DNA from 3 places in the Arthrobacter sp. zg-Y1110 genome. Region 3 is predicted to be linked to each of the others. Evidence: riboswitches for the same ligand, from Rfam matches in the RefSeq annotation. Region 3 holds a riboswitch; each other region holds the start of a gene.
What was found. A riboswitch is a leader RNA that binds a small molecule or an ion and turns the genes downstream of it on or off. The one in region 3 is predicted to bind S-adenosylmethionine.

Region 1 (7,494 bases), 1.1 Mb from region 3:
GGACCTGGACTCGGTGACCGCCACGGTGCTGGTCGACGATGTCCGGTCCGCCCCGGACAGCACTGACCTGCAGGCGGAAGTCACCGTGACCGCGGGCGGGCACCCGGTGGCGGCCGCCGTCGTCGTTCCCGGTACCCCGGTGCGGATCCCGATACCGGATCCGCACCTCTGGTCCCCGGAGGACCCGTTCCTTTACGACGTCACCGTGCGGCTGCTCACCGGCGGGAAGGAAGCGGACCGTGTGCGCAGCTATACGGCGCTGCGGACCGTAGGAACGGGACCCGACGACGCCGGGCACCTCCGGCTGCTGCTGAACGGGCGGCCGTATTTTCACGCGGGCCTGCTGGACCAGGGGTACTGGCCGGACGGGCTGTACACCGCGCCGTCGGACGAGGCCCTGGCCTCCGACATCCGTGCGGCGAAGGACCTGGGCTTCAACATGCTGCGCAAGCACATCAAGATCGAGCCCCTGCGCTGGTATTACCACGCAGACCGGCTGGGCATCCTCGTCTGGCAGGACCTGGTCAACGGCGGCACGACCTATAAACACTCCGTGGTCGCTGCCCCCGCGGTGGGTGCGGCGCACCGGGCCGACGACGACTACGCGGCCTTCGGGCGGGCCGACGAGCAGGGGAGGAAACAGTTCCTGGCCGAACTGCACGGCACGGTGGAGCTGCTGGACAATAGCCCCTCCATCGCGGTGTGGGTGCCGTTCAATGAAGGATGGGGCCAGTTCGATGCCAATGCCGTCGCCGAACTGCTGCGGAGCCTGGACCCGACCCGGACCATCGACCACGCCAGCGGCTGGCATGACCAGGGCGGGGGAGACCTCAAAAGCGTGCACGTCTACTTTGTGCCCTTCCGGCTGCGGAAGGGCTGGCTGGCCGGCGGCCGTGCAGTGGTGCTGTCCGAATACGGCGGGTACAGCCTGCGGATCCCCGGGCACACCTTCAACAACAAGGAGTTCGGTTACCGGCGGTTCCGGTCCCGGAGTGCCCTGGCCCGCGCCTACGAGCGGCTGCACCGGCGGCAGATTGAACCTGCGGTTGCCGGCGGGCTGGCCGCCACGGTCTACACCCAGCTCACCGACGTCGAGGACGAGGTCAACGGGCTGCTTACCTATGACCGCCGGGTGGTAAAGCTCGACGCCGAGCTGGTGCGGGGGATCAATGCGGGGCTTCGCCGGGCTGCCGGGGGCTGACCCGTCTTGCTGCGGGTTTGCCTCGTTTTGTCCGGATCCCTGCAGATTGTCCGATTCCCTGCACCGCGCGGCGCAGGGATTGCCACAAACCGCAGGGATTCGGACAATCCGGAGGGAATCAGTGGCGTCGGGCGCGGGGGAGACCCGCGCGGAGCAAGCGCTGTACCAAGGACTCAGGGTGCTGGGGCTCTCTTGAGATGTCGTCCCAGGACCAGCGTATAAAACTGACCCCCGTTGCGCGGAGGGCATCTTCACGCCGTTTCTCCTGACGCAGCGTGTCCCACGAAGGGGCAAGGGCTGCATCGCCCCGACCGTATTTCACTGCGCCGTCGAATTCCCCAACGAGCCTCTGCTCGCGCCAATAAAAGTCGACGCGGAAGCGGCCGGCGGACGTGTTGAACTGTTGCTGGAGTTCCGGCGGAAGGAAACGGTGCCGGTGAATCACTGCCCGGGAGTAGGACTCACCCGCCGATTCGGAATGTGGATCGGCGAAGTCGACAACCCGCTGAGCTCGGAGCTGCTTAACCTGACCGGGCAGGTTCCCGGCTGTTTCCCGCAGGCGGTCCTTTGCCAGGGGAGGCAAACCACGAACGGTATCCGGCCGTAGCACGTGGTCCATGGCCGGAACTGCGTGCTCGAAAGGGAGATAGGCAGCCATGTCCAGGACGGTCTGCGCCCGGGACGTCAGGGCCACCTCATCCAAGGTGGTGACCGGTTCCAACAGCTGACGCTCCACCCAGCGGAGCCCACCACGGCGCTGGCCATGAGTGGGAGGTACGGCCAACAGCAGAACCTCAGCAGAGTGTCCAATGACGGGCAGCCCCCACATGACGGCAGCAGATTGCTGGATAAGGATGCGCTGACCGTGTCCCTGTTCCACGGCCGCCCGGATCCGCACCCGTTGCTGTTCCCAGGGAGAAAGATGCTGCCACTCATCCGCCTTCATGTAGGCACCATGACGGACGCGAATCAGCTGACCGGACCGGCAGCTCGAGGCTAAGGCACGGCGGTCAGCACCGTGGGCCTCCGCATCGGCTGTGAAAATGAGCTCCGGATCCATGAACTCAAAGGTGGATGGGTAACAGCGGACCCGCGAGGGTATGCCCCCCTATTGTGGAAAACCCTCGGGCGCCTCGGTCTGGCGAAGCCCTGCGGTTTGTCGCGATGCCTGCGGTTTGTGGAGCCCCATCGGCGTGGCGAAGCCCTGCGGTTTGTCGCGATCCCTGCGGTTTGTGGAGCCCCATCGGCGTGGCAATGCCCTGCGGTTTGTCGCGATCCCTGCGGTTTGTGACAATTCCTGCGCCGCGCGGTGCAGGAATCCGGACATACCGCAGGGATCCGGACACAGCGCAGGGACAGACCGCAGGGATCCGGACACAGCGCAGGGACAGACCGCAGGGGTTCGGACTCAGTGCGGGGACAAACCGCAGGGAACCGGACATACCGCAGGGGGTCCGGGCACCGTGCGGGCACATTTTGGGGAAAAGGCTGCCGGTTTGGGAAATTCCTGCCACGGCGCAGCGCAGGGATTTCCCGAACCGGCAGGAAAACCCCAAAACGGCAGCAGAAGCAGCAGAAACCCAGTGCTAGATCTCTACAGGACCGTTCGCGGTGTCGAAGGTGACGGACATGATGCCCGGGGTGCCGGCCGGGGCAATCCACGTGACATCCACGTTCTCCAGCGGCTTCTCCACGGGATGGCCCAGCCAGTCAGTGACGCGTGCGGCGGACCCGGCAATGGTCAGGGACTTCAGCTTCACCGAACCGGGCATTCCCGGAATGGCGTTGGAGGGGTGCAGCTCCGCTGTGCCGTCGTCCCAGCGGAGCAGGTAGGGCACCTGCGGATCGGCAATCAAGCCGTTGATGCCGATCTGCCGCCAGGTCAGCTCCTGGCCGTCGGGGAACTTGCGGTTGCCCGGGACGGACTGCCGGCCGAGGCGTTCCTCGAAGGGCGAGAGATCGTCAACGGCAACACACCAACCCATCCAGCCGCCGCCGCATTCGGAGCGCTGGCGCACGGCCTGGCCGAACGGCGCCTTGTCCGACGCCGGGTGGTTCAGGACCTCCACCACCTCGACGTACTGGTTGTTGGCGAGGGGCAGGATCATATTGCGGGTACCGAATCGGGGGTGGACGCCACCCTTCACGAAATCGGCGCCGAGAGCAGCAGCAATCCTCTCGGTAGTGGCCAAAAGACCGTCAGGTTCACAGGCATAAGAAACATGGTCCAAGCGCATGCGGCCCATTGTGACACGTTGTGATACCCGTCTCGACCAAGGAAAGCCTAAGTGCGGAATGTTCCCCGACGCAGTACCGGATTACAGCCAAAAGGCTCCCGCATTTCACGGTGCGTCACAGAGGTTGCGCGACGGCGGCATATCGGTTTCCATAGGTGCAGGTCATGAGTGCCAGCAGATAGCCCCGGCTTGCTGGCCGGCAACCCTCCAACCGCGGTGGGGTGCCCCGGGTGAAGACCTGGCCGTACGCCAAACGGGCGTCCGGCAAGCGCGGGTCCCACGACCCCACCGGACATCCGGCGTACCCGGATGCACCCCGGCGGCGTTGTGCGGCCCCTGGTTTGAGGGAGCATCATGAGTGCAGACTGGTCATTTGAAACCCGCCAGATCCATGTAGGCCAGGAGCCCGACGCCGTCACCGGCGCTCGTGCCCTGCCGATCTACCAGACGACATCCTTCGTTTTTCCGAGTGCAGAGGCCGCTGCGAACCGGTTTGCCCTGGCCGAACTGGAACCGATCTACACCCGGATCGGCAACCCTACCCAGGAAGCGGTGGAAAACCGGATCGCCTCCCTTGAGGGCGGCGTCGGCGCCCTGCTGCTGGCGTCCGGGCAGGCGGCCGAAACCTTCGCGCTGCTGAACCTGGCGCAGGCCGGTGACCATGTGGTCGCCAGCCCCAGCCTCTACGGCGGGACCTACAACCTGCTGAAGCACACCCTGAAGCGGTTCGGCATCGAAACCACCTTCGTGCAGGACCCGGACAACCTGGACCACTGGCGCGATGCCGTCCGGCCCAATACCAAGGCCTTCTTCGGCGAGGTGGTCTCCAATCCCCGCCAGGATGTCCTGGACCTGGAAGGCATCAGCGCCGTGGCCCACGAGGCGGGCGTGCCGCTGATCGTGGACAACACGCTGTCGACGCCGTACCTGATCCGTCCGATCGAATGGGGAGCCGACATAGTGGTCCACTCGGCCACGAAGTACCTCGGCGGGCACGGGACGGCCATTGCCGGCGTCATCGTCGATTCGGGCAACTTCGACTTCGCCGCGGATCCGGAGAAGTTCCCCGGGTTCAATACCCCGGACGAAAGCTACAACGGGCTCGTCTACGCCCGGGACCTCGGCGTCAACGGGGCCCTCGGGGCGAACCTGGCTTTCATCCTGAAGGCGCGGGTGCAGCTGCTGCGGGACCTCGGGTCCGCAGTGTCGCCGTTCAACGCGTTCCTGATTGCCCAGGGACTGGAAACGCTGAGCCTGCGGCTGGAGCGGCACGTATCCAACGCCGTCGCCGTAGCGAACTGGCTGGAAGGCCACGACGACGTCGTGTCGGTTGCGTACGCGGGCCTGGAGTCCAGTCCGTGGTTTGAGCGTGGCCGCAAATACGGGCCGCGCGGCACCGGCGCCATTGTGTCCTTCGAGATCGAGGGCGGCATCGACGCCGGCAAGCGCTTTGTGGACGGACTGGAGCTGCACTCACATGTGGCCAATGTCGGAGACGTCCGTTCCCTGGTGATCCACCCGGCGTCGACCACCCACAGCCAACTGGGTGCCGAAGCACAGCTCGCCGCAGGGGTCAGCCCCGGACTGGTGCGTCTCTCGGTCGGCATCGAGCACATCGACGACATCCTCGCGGACCTTGACGCAGGGTTCCGGGCCGCCAAGGGAGCATAGCGCCCGTGTCACGGCACCCGGCACCCCGGCACGAGCCGCTGACGGTGCCCCCGCTGCAGCACCCCTCCAATCAGGATGGGGTGCTGCAGTACGCCTCCATCGGCGGACTGGAGCTGGAAACCGGAGGGTACCTGCCCGACGTCGTCCTGGCCTACGAGACGTGGGGGCAGCTGGACCCGGACGCCGGCAACGCCGTGCTGGTCCCGCATGCGCTGACCGGCAGCACCCACGTAGCCCGCGGGAGCAGCACCGAACCGGGCTGGTGGGAGGAGCTGGTGGGCCCGGGCCGGACTGTGGACACTCGCCGGTACTTCGTGGTCTCGGTCAACATGCTGGGCGGTTGCTACGGCTCCACGGGACCTGCCTCGGCTGACCCGGACGGATTGCCGTGGGGCTCACGGTTTCCGTTCGTCACCGTCCGGGATTCGGTCCGGGCGGAGGCGCGGCTGGCGGACCGGCTGGGCATTGCACGGTGGCATGCCGTGCTGGGCGGTTCGCTCGGGGGAGCGCGGGCGCTGGAATGGGCGGTGACCGAACCGGACCGGGTGCGGCACTGCGGGGTGATCGCAGCCACCGCAGCCAGCACGGCCGAGCAGATCGCGTTTGCCCAGGCGCAGCTGGCCGCTATCCGGCTGGATCCGGATTTCAACGGAGGCGACTATTACAACGGCACGCCTCCGCTGGCCGGCCTCGGCCTGGCCCGCCGGATTGCGCACATCACCTACCGGTCCGAACCGGAACTGGAATACCGGTTCGGACGCAGTTCCCAGGCGTCCGAGGACCCTTTCGGCGCCGCCTACGCGGCCGGAAGGGGCCGGTACTCCGTGGAGAGCTACCTGGACCACCAGGCCCGGAAACTGGCCGACCGGTTCGATGCCAACAGCTATCTGGCGCTCACCGAAGCCCTGGTCAGCCACGACGTCGCCCGGGGCCGGGGAAGCCTGCGCGCGGCGCTCGCAGGCACGACGGCGGACTTCTTTATTGCCGCGGTGGAATCGGACCGGCTCTACTTTCCCCAGCAGTCGGCGGATCTGGCAGCGGCCCTGCCCCGGGGAACGCAGGTCCATCTCATTCGGGCACCCATCGGGCATGACGGTTTCCTGACCAGCGTCCGGGAGATTTCCGGCGCCTTGAAGCGGGAGGTGTTCGGGTAGGACGCTCAAGCGTCCGGGGCCTCCATCAGCCAAAACGCTGCTCCGGTGGGGTCGGCCAGCTGGACCATCCGGCCGAAGTCGGAATCCTCCGGCACGCTTAACACCGATCCGCCCAGCTGCTCCGCCTGCTCGGCCGCGGCGTCGATGTCCGCGTGGCCGAAGTAGATCTCCCAGTGGGAGGGGACGTCCTCCGGGAGTTCAGCGGCGGCATCCATCACCCCGGCCACCGGACGGCCGTTGCTTTGCAGCGTGGAGTAGCGGAACTCGTCGGTGTCTGACAGGACCTCTGTTTCCCAGCCGAACACGTTCCGGTAAAACGCCAGGGCCGCCGGATAGTCATTGGTCATGAGCTCGTACCAGACCGGTGCCCGGGTCTCATCGATCCGCGCGAATCCCCGGTGGCTATCCGGCTGCCAGACACCGATGGCCGCTCCGGTGGGGTCGCCAACCACTGCCACCGTGCCCTGGTCCAGGGCACGCGCCGGGTCCAGCATCACCTGCCCTCCGGCGGCGGCAGCGGAATCGGCTGTGGCGCCGGCGTCGTCGGAGGCAAGGTACACGGTCCAGAAATCCGGGAACGTGTTCTCCGGCGAGTTCTGCATCATGCCGGCCACCACGTCCCCGTTGTGCCGGAAGTGGAGGTAATGTCCGGATTCCCTGCCCAGGTCCACGGCGTCCCAGCCGAGTAGTCCGGCATAGAACTCCCGGGCCCGGGCAGGATCGGAGGAGGCCAGATCCGCCCAGCAGGGGGAACCGGCAGGGAAACGATCGGGTGCAGCAGGCATGGCGGGCCACCTCTTTTTGGAGGAACTGCAGGGATATCCGCTGTTATACCAACCCCGTTCGGCGGACAACAGGGGCCTACCCCTTGCCCGCCGCGGCAATTCATGGGAGAACATTCCCCATGGCAGATCGGATCTCGCTTTCCGGCCGGGCGCAGTGCACACCGGAGGTTCTCTGGCACGTGCTCGTTGATAACCGGGCGGCCTGGTGGCCGGACATGGACTTCGCTGCGCATCCGGGAGCGCCCCTGAAGGAGCGGTGGAGCGAGGACGGAGTGGAGCACACAGCCACCGGTACGGTCCTGGCCGTCGCCCCCGGCCGGCTGCTTTCCTTCCGCTGGACCGCACCCGAATGGGGTGCCCACACAGTGGTCAGTTTCGAACTGACCGACGAAATAGATGCCACGGGGGTGGCAGTGACCGAGAGCGGCTTTGCAGCGCTCGACGCC
Region 2 (7,494 bases), 670 kb from region 3:
CCGGCAAGGAGGACCGCGGCACCGTGCTGGTGGTCGGCGGAGCCCGGAGCACTCCGGGAGCGGTGATGCTGACCGGGCTTGCCGGGCTGCGGGTCGGCGCAGGCCGCCTGACCATGGGGTTGGCGGAATCGGCAGCGATCGCCGTCGCCGTGGCCATCCCCGAATCCGGGGTGGTGGGACTGCCGGAGGAAGACGGCGGGATTGACGGCGCTGCGGCAGGCAAGGTGCTCGAATCCGATCTTTCGACGGCGTCGGCAGTGGTAATCGGTCCCGGCCTGGACGACGCCGAGCAGGCCGCAGCGCTCCTGCAGTCAGTGGTTCCTCTGCTCGGGAAAAAGACGCAGGTGGTACTGGACGCCTTTGCCCTGGGAGTGCTGCCCGGGCTGCCGGAACTTTACGACACCCTGGCCGGCAGGCTGGTCCTGACCCCGAACGGTGCAGAAATCCTGCGTCTCCTCGAGGACGAGGATGCCGACGAAGACTCTCTGGACCTGCCGAAAGCCTCGCTGGAGGTGGCACGGAAATACTCCGCGGTGGTCAGCGCGCACAACGTCATTACCGCGCCTGACGGAAGGAGCTGGGAAGTGCCGGCCGGGAACTCGGGCCTGGGTACTTCCGGGTCCGGGGATGTCCTTGCCGGTGCGGTGGGAGGGTTCCTGGCCCGCGGTGCGACGCCGGAACAGGCAGCGTGCTGGGGCACCTATCTGCACGCGGTGAGCGGGGACCGGCTCTCCGCCTCGCGGGGACCGCTCAGCTTCCTGGCACGGGAACTGCTCGAGGCCATGCCGCCGGTGATCGCGGAGTTGAGCTAGCGAGGGCTGTATCCCGGCGGAACGGCCCATATCCTGAGGTAATGACAGCGAACGAATACCGGACCGGCCCTCCGGGGCGACCTGCGGCCCAAATTCCGTGGCTTTCCTACCGTTTCACCCGCCGTGACGCCGTGGCAGCAGGTTTCTACGTGTTGTTCCTGCTGGTCCTGAGCTTTGCGCCCGGACTCGTTATGCCTGTCCTGGTGATGCTGGTTCCGGATCCGGTTGCAGCTGCCTACGTCCTGAACCTGGCGTTTTACGGGGTTGCCGGCCTCTTGGCTTTCCTCGCGGCCCGGCCCTACGTGGTGCGCGAAGCCAAGATCCTGGCCACTCGGCCGGTGCTGTCCCTGTCCCTGATTCCTGGCGGCGTCATCGCCATGCTTATTGTCACCATGATCGGGGCGTTGCTGAGCGGGCAGGTCGAAACGGCGGTAAACCAGGAAGCCGTAGAGGGATTTGTGGGGTCCGTTTCGCCGTGGCTGGTGGTGCCGCTGCTGGTGGTGCTGGCGCCCTTTGTCGAGGAGTACATTTTCCGGCACCTGCTGATCGGCAAGCTCAGCCGCTACTGGAATCTCTGGGGCTGCTGCATCCTGTCGGTCCTGTTGTTCGCCTCGATCCACATTGTGGGCAAGGAATCCCTGTCCCTCCCGGTGCTGATGCCCTACCTGGCGATGGGTGCCACCCTTGTGGGCATCTACGTCTGGGCCGGAAACAACTTCATGCTTTCCTACGGTGTGCACGCCGCCAAAAACCTGCTGGGCGTCATCCTCATCTACAGCGTGCCGCCGGAGCTGCTGCAGCAGTAGCTGCCGTCTGCCTTCTGGACAGCTAACGCCGGGGTCCGTGGCTGGCCTCGTAGCGGAGGGCACGCACCCCGCCGTTCCACTGCGACCGGTTTCCTCCGTGTAGCTTGCTCTGCCCCGTTATCCGTTGGGATCCCGGGGCAGAGCCGAACGGCTAGGACCCGGCCTTTTCGACCCGCTCAGTTTCCGGGGCCCGAACCAGGGAGCCGTTGCATGGAACCACCCGCTCCGGCCGGGCCAAGTAGAAAAAAGAACTCCGGGCATCCGAATCGAATCCGCCGGGCACCATCAGTGTGGAATAGCGCTGGCACCACTGCGGGGTGTCGACGGCGGCCGCGAGCGCAGTGGCGACGGCCGGAACGTTGTGGAACCACATCAGGTGCTGGGTTCCGTCGGACACCAGATAGATGAGGTCCAGCTGCGGATCGGCCGTGACTTCGACGTCCGACCACTGCTCCCAGCCCTCGAGGCGGCGGCGATGGATCCAATGGATGTTGTGCCCGGGGGCGAAGCCGCTGCAGTTGCTGAGACCGGATTTGCTGACACTGGAAATGCTCACAGTGGGTTCCTTTGCAGGTTGTCCTTGCCTGCGACGGATGACGCAAGCCGCTTCGTCATCCGAACCACCCGCCGAACAGTGGGGTTGGTGTGGGGCCAGTCGGAGCTTTTGTGCCCGGTAAACCGGGCGAAGGCCACATCTCGTGAAGCTGAAAACTACTGTAGCTGAGGCCACTGACATTTCGACAGAGGACCGTTTCCGGGGGTGCGGTTGTGCGCGTTCCGGTGGGTGCGCCGGGCGGTGCGATGGGGGTACGTTCCGGTGGGTGCGCCGGGCGGACCGGAACGGCGGCAACGAAAATCCCTGCTCGCAGAGCTCGCAAGGATTATTAAAGCCGCCTAACCCGGCCCGTCCGGCGCCTACGTTTCGCACCTCACCTGCCATCAACCCCGGGAGACCGCTGGACGAACATCCTCACGCTCGCCGCCGCAGGAGCTGGGGTCAGAACCCGCCACCGGAGACACTGGGGCCACATCCCGCCACCGGAGACACTGGGGAGCTGGGGTCCATGCGCCGCCGGAAGGTGACACCACACGCCGCCGCCGGAGGGGCTGGAGGAAGGCGGCTTTAATATTTCCCGCGAGCTCTGCGAGCGGGGAATTTCGTTGCCGCCGTTCCAGCCCCGCAGGGGGCGGACGCAGGGGACGAACTCTAGGGGGACCGCCCGCAGGGGACGAACTCTAGGGGGACCGCCCGCAGGGGGCGGGCGAACTCTAGGGGGACCGCCCGCAGGGGGGCGGGTCCGGCCCCAGGGACGAGACTTACCGCCAGCCGGCCCCCGGGGCCACAAGCTTGACGATGCTCTCCAGCAGATGTGCATTGTACTCCACGCCCAGCTGGTTCGGCACGGTCACCAGGACGGTATCGGCCTCCTGCACCGCGGCGTCCGCGGCCAGCTCTGCGGCAATGACGTCCGGTTCCCCGATGTAGCTCTTCCCGAACCGGGCCAAGCCGCCGTCGAGGTGGCCCACCTGGTCCCGGCCTTCGGCCTGCGCCCGCAGCCCGAAGTAGTGCCGGTCCTGCCCGGTCACCAGCGGAATGATGCTGCGGCTGACGGACACCCGCGGGGTGCCCTGGTGTCCGGCGTCGGCCCAGGCCTTCCGGTACACCGCGATCTGCTCGGCCTGCAGCTGGTCGAACGGCACCCCGGTGTCCTCGGTCAGGAGCGTGGAGCTCATCAGGTTCATGCCCTGCTCGCCGGTCCACTTGGCGGTGGCCCGGGTCCCGGACCCCCACCAGATCCGCTCCGGCAGTCCGGGGGACAGCGGGTCAATGGCCATGGCTCCGGTGCTGCCGGTCATGGCCGGATCAGCCTGCGCCACCCCGGCGCCGGCAATGGCGGCACGGAACACTTCGGTGTGCTGCCGGGCCATTTCCGCGTCGGAGGAATCCGGGCCGGGAACGTAGCCGAAGGACTCATAACCGCGCAGGGCAGGCTCGGGGGATCCCCGGCTGATGCCGAGCTGCAGCCTGCCGCCGCTGATCAGGTCCGCCACTGCGGCGTCTTCTGCCATCGCCAGCGGATTCATGTAGCGCATGTCGATCACGCCCGTGCCCAGCTCGATCCGGCTGGTCCGTGCCGCCATGGCGGAGAGCATGGGGAAGGGGGCGGAGAACTGCGGGGCGAAGTGGTGCACCCGCATGTACGCGCCGTCGACGCCGATTTCCTCGGCGGCGACCGTCAGTTCAATCTGCTGCAGTATTGCGTCCTGCGCACTGGGAGTCATCGATCCCACGGCATTCCGGTAATGTCCGAAGGACAGGAATCCTATTTTCTTCATACAAGCTCCAGCGCCGGAAACGCCGGCAGTATTCCCGGTCACCTGCGCCGAACCAGTGAAAGGAAACAGCCCCAGTGCACATCACCATGGTCCCGGGCTATCAGGGCTCACCACCGGAGCAGTGGCAGAGCCGCTGGGAGGCGGAGCTGCCGGACGTCACCCGCATCGCGCCGTCGTCGTGGGATGAACCCGAGCTGGAGGACTGGATGGCGGCGCTGGACCGGGCCGCCGGCGCGCAGAACGGTCAGACGGTCCTGGTGGCACACAGCCTGGGCTGCCTGGCGGCGGTGGAATGGCTGCTGCGCAACCCCGACGGCGCCCACGGGGTGTTCCTGGTCAGCCCGCCCGATCCCGTTGCCGCTTCGTTTCCGCAGGCCGCAGGAACGTTCCGGTCTCCGCGGATGCAGGAACTGCCCGTGCCCGGCCTGCTGATTGCCAGCGAGAGCGATCCGTACTGTGCGCTGCCGGCCGCGCAAAGCATCGCCGCGGCCTGGAAGGTGCCCGTTATTGATGCCGGCGAGCTGGCCCACATCAACGAAAAGAGCGGGGTGGGCTACTGGGAGCAGGGCCGCGACCTGCTCACGGCCTTCACAGCAGGGCTGGGGGAACCGGCCGCAATCGGATAAGAATGGGCACATGGACCTTCCAGTGATGCCCCCGGTTGCCCCGATGCTGGCCAAATCCGTCAGCGCCCTGCCCCGCGGGGACTACTTGTACGAACCCAAATGGGACGGATTCCGGTCCATCATTTTCCGGGACGGCGACGACGTCGAGATCGGCTCCCGGAACGAGAAGCCAATGACGCGGTACTTCCCTGAAATCGTCGAAGCCCTCAAAGCGAACCTGCCCGAGAGGTGCGTGCTGGACGGCGAGATCGTCATGGTGGCTCCGGACGGCAAACGGCTGGACTTCGAACTGCTGCAGCAGCGGATTCATCCCGCCGCCAGCCGGGTGAAACTGCTCGCGGAGGAAACCCCCGCCCGATTTGTGGCCTTCGACCTGCTGGCCCTGGGCGACGTCGACTACCGGGACCGGCCGTTCTCCGAACGCCGGGAGGCCCTGGTCCAGGCGCTGAAAACGGCACAGGCACCGGTGTCCGTCACCGCCGCCACCGACGACGCCGACCAGGCGCAGGACTGGTTCGGCCGTTTTGAAGGTGCCGGCCTGGACGGCGTGGTGGCCAAACCGCTGGACGGCCCGTACGCGCCGAACAAGCGCACGATGGCCAAGCTCAAGCACGAACGCACTGCGGACTGTGTGCTCGCCGGCTACCGGGTGCACAAATCCGGCCCCGATCTGATCGGCTCCCTGCTGCTGGGGCTCTACAACGACGACGGCGTGTTGGTGAACGTGGGCGCAGCAAGTTCCTTCCCGATGGACCGCCGCCGGGAACTGTTCGAGGAACTCCAGCCGCTGGTCGCCGTCGAGGACGGACACCCCTGGGCCGAGGGGGAGCAGGAGAAGGGCACGCGCACCCCGCGCAACTCCGAGGGCAGCCGCTGGAGCGGGAAAAAGGACTTCTCTTTCGTACCGCTGCGCCCGGAACGGGTAGTGGAGGTGCGCTACGACCACATGGAGGGGGAGCGGTTCCGCCATGTGGCCCAGTTTTCCCGCTGGCGGCAGGACCGGACGCCCGAATCCTGCACCTATGAGCAGCTGGAGGAGCCGGTGAAGTTCGATCTGGCGGAGGTGCTCGGGAGCTAGCGGAAACTGTCCGGCGGGGCTAGGCAGGGAAGCACATCGATGCCTAGCATTTTTTGTCAGCATCTCCGGTCCGCTGGACCGGCGGCCGCGGACACCCGCCCACAAGGAGCCGAAGATGATCCAGGCAGCCGACCTCGAAACCCTGCGCAGCGTTGTCCATGGTCCGCTGAACAGTCCAGGGGAGCCCGGGTACGCCGTAGACACCGCCGGCTTCAACCCCTCGTTGATCCAGCATCCCGATGCCGTGCTCGGTGCAGCCGACGTCGAGGATGTACAGAACGCCGTCCGCTGGGCCGCTGAGCGGGGCATCCCCGTCGGGATGCAGGCAACCGGCCACGGTGCTGCCGCCGCCATGGACGAGGGCCTGCTGATCAACACGTCCCGGCTGCAGGACCTGGCGGTGGACTCCGACGCAGGCACGGTCACCGTGGGTGCCGGCGTCAGCTGGCGCTCGGTGCTGGAGAAGACCGTGCTGCTCGGGCTTACGGGCCCGCACGGCTCCTCCGGAACGGTGGGAGTGGTGGGCTACGCGTCCGGCGGGGGGCTGCCGCTGATGGGCCGGGCGCTGGGATTCGCCAGCGACCACGTGCAGGCCATAGATGTTGTGACCCCCGACGGCAGCCTGAGGCACCTCGAAGCAGGCAGCGCCGAGGACGCCGGGTTGTTCGCGGCACTGCGCGGCGGCAAGGGCAACTTCGGCGTCATCACGGCCATGACGCTCGGGTTGACCCCGTTCCGGGAATTTTACGGCGGCGGCATCATGTACCCGGAAGATGCCGGCCCGGAGGCCCTGGCCGCCTTCCGTGCCTGGACACCCCAGCTGCCGACAAATGTTTCAGCGTCCCTGGCCTTCCTGCACCTGCCGGATGCCCCTTTCCTGCCCGAGGAACTGCGCGGTACCGCGCCGGTGCACCTGCGGTTCGCGGTGTTCGGCAGCCGGGAAGAGGGCGACACGCTGCTGGAACCCATGCGGCATGTCTCCGCGCCCTTCATGGATACGGCCGGACCGATGGACTACGGGGCAGTGGGCAGCATCCACATGGATCCGGACGAACCGGTGCCCGCCCTGGACCGCGGGACCCTGCTGGCCGAGCTGCCCGATGAACTGGCGGCCGGAGTGCTGGGCCAGGTGGGGCCGGGTTCGTATACTCCGCTGATGATGACGGAAATCCGGTTGATGGGCGGATCACTGGCTCTGGATCCTCCGTTCGAGGATGCGGTGTCAGGCCGGGAGGCAGCCTTCAACCTCTACTCCGTGGGACTCAACGTCCCGCCGGCTGCGGACGCCACAGCAGCCGCCCTCGATCGGCTCGACGTCGTCGTCGGCCCCTACGCTGCCGGCGCGCTGGTCAACCTCAGCGGACCGGCACGCACGGAGGCAGGCGCCCGGCCTGCGTGGGATCCGGAGGTTTTCGGGCGGCTGCAGGCGGCCAAGGCCGCCTACGATCCGCAGAACCTCTTCCGGTTCGGCCACGCGGTTCCGCTGCCGGTCTCCTGACGGCGGCCCGGACGGGAGGTTCTGGGCCGGGAGGTGCCGCCCGGCGGCATCCGCGTCTAGCGCCGTCCGCGGCAGCCGACCCCGAACTCGCTGCCCGCGTCCTCGAGGATGGCCGCGGTGTAGCCCTCCCGGTATCCCGTCTCCGTGGGATGCAGGTTGTACGGGCTTAGGAGATCGAAGATGATCCAGGAATCCGTGGACCCTACGCCGTGCCCGGCGAACTCATCCACCACGTCCACGAACACCCCGTTGTCCGGAACCTGTTCCGCGATGACCGTGTTCAAGGCATCGGTACCCCGTGTAAAGAGGGCCTGCGCCTCGGTACTGAGCGGTCCGG
Region 3 (7,494 bases):
GTGGTGGCCGGCCCGCTGGCCCGGAACGCGGCGGATGCGGCACTGCTGCTGGATGCGATGGTGGACGAACCCAATTACCGTGCCACCAGCGCGGCCCCCGCCACCGGAAGCTTCCTCGAGGCCGCGCTGCGGGCCGAGGGCAGGTTCCGGATCGGGATCAGCACGCGCTCACCCTTTGAATCCAGATTGGAGATCCGGCTTGATCCCGAGGCGGTACAGGCGCTCGACGCCGGTATCGCGGCCCTGACCGGTGCCGGCCACGATCTGCTGGACACGGACCTGGTTTATGACGAACGGTATCCGGACGCATTCCAGGTGGTGTGGACGGCCGGGCTGGCCACCGCCGTTCTGGCACCGGGCGGGGAAGAACGGCTGACCGACCTGGCCGCCGTCATGCGTCAACGCGCCCTTCGGCGCAGTGCCGCGGACCTGGTGGCCGCCGTCGACGTCCTCCGCGCCTTCGAGGCCGAGACCATCCGGCAGTACAGCGCCTACGACATGATCCTGACGCCTACCCTGGCAATGCCGCCACGGCCCCTCGGCTGGTACACCAGCGACGATGCCGGCGCCGGTGACCGGGCGGACGAGGATTACGCACGGCAGTGCCGGTACTCCCCTTTCACCTCCATGGTGAATGTCTGCGGGCTTCCCGCGATTACCCTGCCGGTGCTGGATACCGCGGACGGACTACCCATGGGGATCCAGCTGATCGGGCGGCCCGGTGCGGAAGCGGATCTGCTGGCCGTGGCGGCCCAGCTGGGGTACTGACCTAGAAGAGGCCTGCCAGCAGCCGGTCGGATTCCCGCTGTCCCTCGACATCGAAGGCACCGCCGGTAACGAGCAGCTCGTCCGCACCGGCGGAAGCCACCAGGTCCTCGAGCCTGCCGTGCACCTGTTCCACTGTTCCGTAGACAGAGGCCTCAAGGGTGGAGCGGACCAGGTCCTGCTGCCGTCCGGACAGTTCGGCGGCGCTGTGCGCTGCTGACAGGGCGGGGAACACCCCCTTGGTCCGGGAATCGGCCAGGGCATGCGCCTCGGGCAGCAGCAGTTCCCTTGCCTCTTCTTCACTGCCGGCCACGGCGACGTTGGCTGCCGCCAGCACATAGGGCCGGGGAAAACGGTCCGAGGGGCGGAAGGCGGAGCGGTACCGTTCCAGCGCGCCTGTCTGCCCGGCGCTGTTCTGCCGGAACAGCGCCGGGCCGCCGAGGACGACGCCCAGGCCGGCGCGTGCTGCTATTTCCACTCCTGCTCCGGTGGCAAGCACAAACACCGGCGTCCGTCCGCCGTCCTGCGGGCGGGCGGTGATCGGCGCGGTGCCGTCGAGATACGCGAGCAGTTCCGCCAGCTGCGCTTCGAATTCCTCTGCCTCGGCCGGTCCCGCGCGCAGTGCCTTCCGCACCGCCGGAGTGAAACCGAGGGAACGGCCCAGGCCAAGATCAATCCGGCCGGGATACAGGGCCTGCAGCGTCGCCGCCTGCTCGGCCACGACCAGCGGCTGGTGGTTCGGCAGCATCACGCCGCCGGAGCCGATCCGGATGTTTTTGGTGCGTGCCGCCAGGGCGGCCATCAGGACGGCGGGGGCCGAGCCGGCAATTCCGGCCACGGCGTGGTGCTCGGCAACCCAAAAGCGCCCGTAACCCAGCCGGTCTGCCGATCCGGCACGTGCAAGCACTGCATTGAGCGCATCCGACTCGGGAAACCCTTCGCGGGAGTTTGCACGGTCAAGGATCGAGACGGGAACGCTGAGGCTTGGCATACCCATGCCAACCCCCTGCCTGCTTAGGGAATTCCGCCGCAGCCGTGCAAATCCGCGCGTCATGCAGGCACGTAAGCATGTAACGCGGGCAAAATCATCCGTTTTTCATGTGACCTTCAACATACCTCAACGGAAAGCTGCCTAGTCTCCGGCGGTTTCTTTAAGTTCGGGCTGCTTGACCCCCGCGAGGGAGTGGGAATATTAACCTCGTGAGCCATACCCCCAGTACCTCAGGCGTACAAGAAGCGCGTAAAACCTTCTTCGGCCATCCCCGGATGTTGGCCAACCTCTTCAGCGTTGAGCTGTGGGAGCGATTCTCCTTCTACGGCATGCAGGGCATCCTGCTGTACTACATGTACTACAGCACCACCGACGGCGGCCTCGGCATCGACGAAGCCATTGCCGTCTCCCTGGTCGGCGCCTATGGCGGTGGCGTATACCTCTCCACCATCCTCGGTGCATGGCTGGCGGACCGCGTCTTCGGCGCAGAACGAGTGCTGTTCTACGCTGCCGCGCTGGTCATGCTGGGCCACATTTCCCTGGCCGTCCTGCCAGGCGCCGTCGGACTGGCCGCCGGCCTGATCCTGATCGCCCTGGGCTCCGGCGGTGTGAAGGCCAACGCGACATCGCTCGTCGGCACCCTGTACGACGAAAAGGACCAGCGCCGCGACGCCGGCTTCTCCATCTTCTACATGGGCATCAACATCGGTGCCCTGATCGGCCCGATCCTGACCGGCCTGGCCTGGACCGAATACGGATTCCACTACGGCTTCGGCCTGGCCGCCATCGGCATGGCCATCGGCCTGGTCCAGTACGGGTTGACCCGCAAGAACCTGCCCGAATCCGCCCACGAGGTAGCCAACCCGCTGCCGAAGCAGCAGTTCATGAAGGTCGGCCTCATCGCGGCTGCCGCACTGGTCGTCATCGTGCTGGCCGTTGTCTTCGAAGTGTTGACCGCCAAGAACCTCGCGGTGGTTATGGCGATCCTCGCCATCGTGGCCGCCGTCGCGTACTTCGTGATCATCCTCAGCAGCAAGAAGGTGAGCCAGGTGGAACGCCGCCGGGTGTACTCCTTCATGCCGCTGTTTATTGCCAGTGCTGCTTTCTGGGCCCTGTTCCAGCAGCAGTTCACGGTGGTCGCAATGTACGCGGATAGCTCGCTGAACCGCAGCATCTTCGGCTGGGAGATGCCGCCGAGCTGGGTGCAGTCCATCAACCCGGTCTTCATCATCATCTTCGCAGCCGTCTTCGCCGGCGTCTGGACCAAGATGGGCGACCGCCAGCCGTCCTCCCCGCTGAAGTTCGCCATGGGCCTGGCCGTTATGGGCCTCGCCTTCCTGGCCTTCATTCCGTTCTCCGGCGGCGCGCCGAACAGCACCCCGCTGCTGGCCATGGCCGGCATCCTGCTGCTGTTCACGTTTGCTGAACTGTTCCTGTCCCCGATCGGCCTGTCCGTGGCAACCAAGCTGGCCCCGGAAGTCTTCCGGACCCAGATGGTGGCACTGTTCTTCCTGTCGGTCTCCCTGGGCACCACCCTGGCGGGCTGGCTGGCACAGTTCTACGACCCGGCAACCGAAGTCAGCTACTTCACCTTCAGCGGCGTTACCGCGATCGTCCTGGGCATTGCCCTGGCTGCGGCTACGCCGGGCATCAAGAAGCTCATGGGCGGCGTGCGCTAGCAGGCAGGCAGGCACCAAGCGTTTCAGTAAGGACGGCGGCACCGGAACACTCCGGTGCCGCCGTCCTTTTTGCCGTCCCGTTCCATACTTGGCTGCATCACTGCGGCATGGTTAGGATGGGTCCCAGCTTCAGGAGACACGGCCGCCAAGCTCCGACTTGGCCGTGCACCAACCCCATGCTTCACGGGTGGTTCGGATGACGAAGCGGCCTGCACCGCCTTTTGGGCATCCGGTGCGGGCAAGAGCACAGATTCCTAAAGGATCACTGCCATGCGCAAAAGCACTGACCGTATTTTGACCACCCACGCCGGTTCCCTCCCCAGGACCCCTGAACTGCTTGCCGCAAACGCGGCCCGTGAAACCGACCCCGCGGATACGGAGGGCTACGCCGAACTCCTGCAGGCCGCCGTCGCCGACCTCGTGCGGCGCCAGCGCCAGGCGGGCATCGACATCCCCAACGACGGCGAATACGGGCATGCGATGTCCGCGAACGTCGACTACGGGGCCTGGTGGTCCTATTCGTTTGCCCGGCTTGGCGGCCTGAGCGTTGCCGAAACGGGGATCTGGAACATGGAACCGCACCGCTCCGAGCCCGGCAACGTTGTCCTCACCAGTTTCGGGGACCGCCGCGACCGGCAGCGCTTCGCCGATGCCTACACCGACCCAACCTCCGGCATCACCACCGGGGCGCAGAAGGTCTTTCCCAAGGTCACGGGTCCGGTGGAATACACGGGGTACGACGCCGTGGCCAGCGACATTGCCAACCTCAAGTCCGGTTTGGCCGAGGCAGGTTTGTCCGAGGGTTTCCTCGCCTCGCTCTCGCCCGGCTCCTGTTCGCGGATTACCAACGAGTACTACGCGACGGAGGAGGAGTTCATCTACGCCTGCGCGGATGCCATGCGGGAGGAATACCTTGCCATCGTGGACGCCGGGCTGATCGTCCAGATCGATGATCCGTCGATTGCCGAGAACTGGGACCAGATCAACCCCGAGCCGTCGGTGGCGGACTACCTCAAGTTCACGCAGATCCGGGTCGAAGCCCTGAACTATGCCCTGCGCGGCCTGCCCGAGGAACAGGTCCGCTTCCACCTGTGCTGGGGTTCCTGGCACGGGCCGCACACTACGGACATCGAGTTCCGCCACCTGGTGGACACCCTGCTGCAGATTAACGCCGGAGGCTACAGCTTCGAGGCAGGCAACGTGCGGCATGAGCACGAATGGCGGGTCTGGGAAGATACCAAGCTGCCGGACGGGAAGGTCCTCATTCCCGGCGTGGTCTCCCATGCCACCAACGTGGTGGAACATCCGGAACTGGTGGCGGACCGGATTGAACGCTTCGCCCGGCTGGTGGGTCGCGAGAACGTCATTGCGTCCACCGACTGCGGGCTGGGCGGCCGGGTGCATCCCCAGATCGCGGCGGCCAAGCTGGAGACGCTCGGAGAAGGTGCCCGGCTGGCCAGCGCCCGGCTCTGGTAGGCAGGCACGCAGGGACTGAACAAGGAAAAGGGCCACTGACCGGTGCGAAGGTGCGGCGGGCGGAACCGGCATCCCGCCCGCCGCACCCTTGCCCGTCGCCTTAGCCGTCCAGTCCGGCGCTGACCAGCGCCAGCATGCCGCTTACTGCCGCCAGGGCACCGAGTGCACAGACGGAATTGAACGCGTCCGCTCCGGCCTGCCGCCGGTCCCGCCCGAAGAGGATCCCCGCCGCGGCCCAGGCCGCCGCGAAAGCCAAAGCCGGCAACGGTCCGCTGGCAAAACCCGCGGCGGTTTCCGCCCAGGCCGGCAGTGCGAACGCCGAGCGCTGCGTCCAGAAAAACCAGAACACCGGTGCGGCGCACAGGTAGAGCACGTTGAAGAAAACCATCATGGCCCGGGCGCCGCGGCGCAGGCCGTCGTGCGGCAATGCTCGCTGCGGCGGCACGGAACTACTCGAAGTGGCCATCAGCTTCCTTCCCCCGCCGCACCCGCGGCTTCGGCTAGAAGCATACGGCTGTCCCTGCGTTTCTACGTGTACGGCGCGTCTGCCGCCGACTGCGTTTCTTTGGCATGCTTAGGGGTATGTCTAATCGTGCCGGCCAACGCGCCGAACCTTCCGACCTTGTAGATCTCACCGCGCTCTTGGACGCCTATTACGACGTCGTACCGGATCCGTCCAACGTTGCCCAGCGCGTGGCCTTCGGCACCTCCGGGCACCGCGGCTCCTCCCTCAACGGCGCCTTCAATGAGCAGCACATCGCCGCCATCACCCAGGCCATCGTGGAGTACCGCACATCCGCAGGCATCACCGGGCCGCTGTTCATGGGCAAGGACACGCACGCCCTGTCCGAACCGGCGCAGAACACCGCCCTGGAGGTCCTGGCCGCCAACGGCGTAAATGTGCAGATCGACGCACGAAACGGATTCACCCCCACCCCGGCCGTGAGCCATGCCATCCTGGTGCACAATTCCACGCGCACGGAACAGGCTGACGGCATTGTGGTCACCCCTTCGCACAACCCTCCGGCGGACGGCGGCTTCAAGTACAACCCGCCCACGGGCGGACCCGCCGGATCGGACATCACCAACTGGATTGCCGACCGCGCCAACCAGCTGCTGGAGAACGGCCTGGACGGGGTCCGGCGCATCCCGCTGGGTGAAGCACGCCTGGCAGATTCGGTGGGCACCTATGACTTCCTGGCGCATTATGTGGAAGACCTGCCCGCGGTGCTGAACCTGGATGCCATCCGCAGCGCCGGCCTCCACATCGGCGCCGATCCCCTCGGCGGCGCCTCCGTGGACTACTGGGGCGCCATCGCGGAACGGCACTCACTGAACCTGACCGTGGTCAATCCCAACGTGGACCCGCAGTGGGCCTTCATGACCCTGGACTGGGACGAGAAGATCCGCATGGACTGCTCCTCGCCGTACGCCATGGCGTCGCTGATTTCCCGGGCCGCGGATTACGACATTGCCACGGGCAACGACGCCGACGCCGACCGGCACGGCATTGTCACGCCGGACGCGGGCCTGATGAACCCGAACCACTTCCTGGCAACCGCCATTGACTACCTGTACCGCAACCGCTCCGGCTGGAGCGCAGACGCCATGGTGGGCAAGACCCTTGTCTCCTCCTCCATGATCGACCGCGTCACGGCGGATCTGGGGCGGGTCCTCATGGAGGTGCCGGTGGGCTTCAAGTGGTTCGTGCCGGGTCTGCTCTCCGGCGAAACCGCGTTCGGCGGCGAGGAATCCGCCGGCGCCTCCTTCCTCCGGCTCGACGGCAGCCCCTGGAGCACTGACAAGGACGGCATCCTGCTGGCCCTGCTGGCCTCGGAAATGACGGCCGTCACCGGCAAGACCCCGTCCCAGCGGTACCGCGAACTGACCAATCAGTTCGGCGATCCCGAATATGCACGCGTGGACGCACCCGCCACCCGCGAGCAGAAGGCAGCGCTGGCCAAGCTCTCGCCGTCGGACGTTACCGCCACCACCCTGGCCGGTGAGGAAATCACCGCGCGCCTGACCGAGGCGCCGGGCAACGGGGCGCCCATCGGCGGCCTGAAGGTGACCACGGAAAACGCGTGGTTTGCCGCGCGCCCCTCGGGCACGGAAGACGTGTACAAGATCTACGCCGAGTCCTTCAAGGGCGAGGAACACCTGCACCAGGTCCAGGCCGAGGCCAAGGCCATCGTGGACGGCGTGATTTCCTAGGTTCCGCCGTAAACAGGCCGTAAACAGGCCGAAAATAGAAGGGGTGCACCTGCCGGTGCACCCCTTCTATCTGTTCTGCAGCGGGTTACAGCAGCCGGCGCAGGAGCCGCTTCTTCAGCCCCGTGTAGGGCGGGTACGCGAACCGGAGGGTGTCCAGCAGTGTGCCCTTGGTGAAGACCGGCCGCAGCTGGCTGAACGTGTCGAAGCTGTATTTCCCGTGGTACGCGCCGGTGCCGCTGGCACCTGCGCCGCCGAAGGGCAGGCCTGGTACGGCCAGCTGGACGGTGCTGGCGTTGTGGTTGATGCTGCCGGCCCGCACCCCCTCCTCGAACGTCTTCCGGTCCGCCGCAGAGTTGCTGTAGAGATAGG

Region 1: it holds a riboswitch for S-adenosylmethionine, as region 3 does, so the genes downstream of both, N2K99_RS05260 (bifunctional o-acetylhomoserine/o-acetylserine sulfhydrylase) here and N2K99_RS00365 (cobalamin-independent methionine synthase II family protein) in region 3, are expected to answer to the same signal.
Region 2: it holds a riboswitch for S-adenosylmethionine, as region 3 does, so the genes downstream of both, N2K99_RS13620 (hypothetical protein) here and N2K99_RS00365 (cobalamin-independent methionine synthase II family protein) in region 3, are expected to answer to the same signal.

Annotation. Positions count from the first base shown of each region.
Region 1 covers NZ_CP104272.1:1,139,171-1,146,664, forward strand. Annotated here, with positions in the region: gene N2K99_RS05245 (glycoside hydrolase family 2 protein) at 1-1,201, shown strand, start outside; gene N2K99_RS05250 (endonuclease domain-containing protein) at 1,320-2,147, opposite strand; gene N2K99_RS05255 (VOC family protein) at 2,788-3,438, opposite strand; SAM riboswitch class IV at 3,599-3,715, shown strand; gene N2K99_RS05260 (bifunctional o-acetylhomoserine/o-acetylserine sulfhydrylase) at 3,793-5,109, shown strand; gene N2K99_RS05265 (homoserine O-acetyltransferase) at 5,148-6,263, shown strand; gene N2K99_RS05270 (VOC family protein) at 6,269-7,048, opposite strand; gene N2K99_RS05275 (SRPBCC domain-containing protein) at 7,168-7,494, shown strand, end outside.
Region 2 covers NZ_CP104272.1:2,908,546-2,916,039, reverse strand. Annotated here, with positions in the region: gene N2K99_RS13630 (NAD(P)H-hydrate dehydratase) at 1-812, shown strand, start outside; gene N2K99_RS13625 (CPBP family intramembrane glutamic endopeptidase) at 854-1,618, shown strand; gene N2K99_RS13620 (hypothetical protein) at 1,770-2,174, opposite strand; SAM riboswitch class IV at 2,190-2,322, opposite strand; gene N2K99_RS13615 (LLM class flavin-dependent oxidoreductase) at 2,936-3,955, opposite strand; gene N2K99_RS13610 (alpha/beta hydrolase) at 4,030-4,581, shown strand; gene N2K99_RS13605 (ATP-dependent DNA ligase) at 4,592-5,659, shown strand; gene N2K99_RS13600 (FAD-binding oxidoreductase) at 5,775-7,157, shown strand; gene N2K99_RS13595 (SGNH/GDSL hydrolase family protein) at 7,214-7,494, opposite strand, start outside.
Region 3 covers NZ_CP104272.1:71,027-78,520, reverse strand. Annotated here, with positions in the region: gene N2K99_RS00380 (amidase) at 1-768, shown strand, start outside; gene N2K99_RS00375 (MsnO8 family LLM class oxidoreductase) at 770-1,762, opposite strand; gene N2K99_RS00370 (peptide MFS transporter) at 2,032-3,435, shown strand; SAM riboswitch class IV at 3,563-3,686, shown strand; gene N2K99_RS00365 (cobalamin-independent methionine synthase II family protein) at 3,706-4,911, shown strand; gene N2K99_RS00360 (hypothetical protein) at 5,012-5,377, opposite strand; gene pgm (phosphoglucomutase (alpha-D-glucose-1,6-bisphosphate-dependent)) at 5,494-7,125, shown strand; gene N2K99_RS00350 (aldehyde dehydrogenase family protein) at 7,211-7,494, opposite strand, start outside.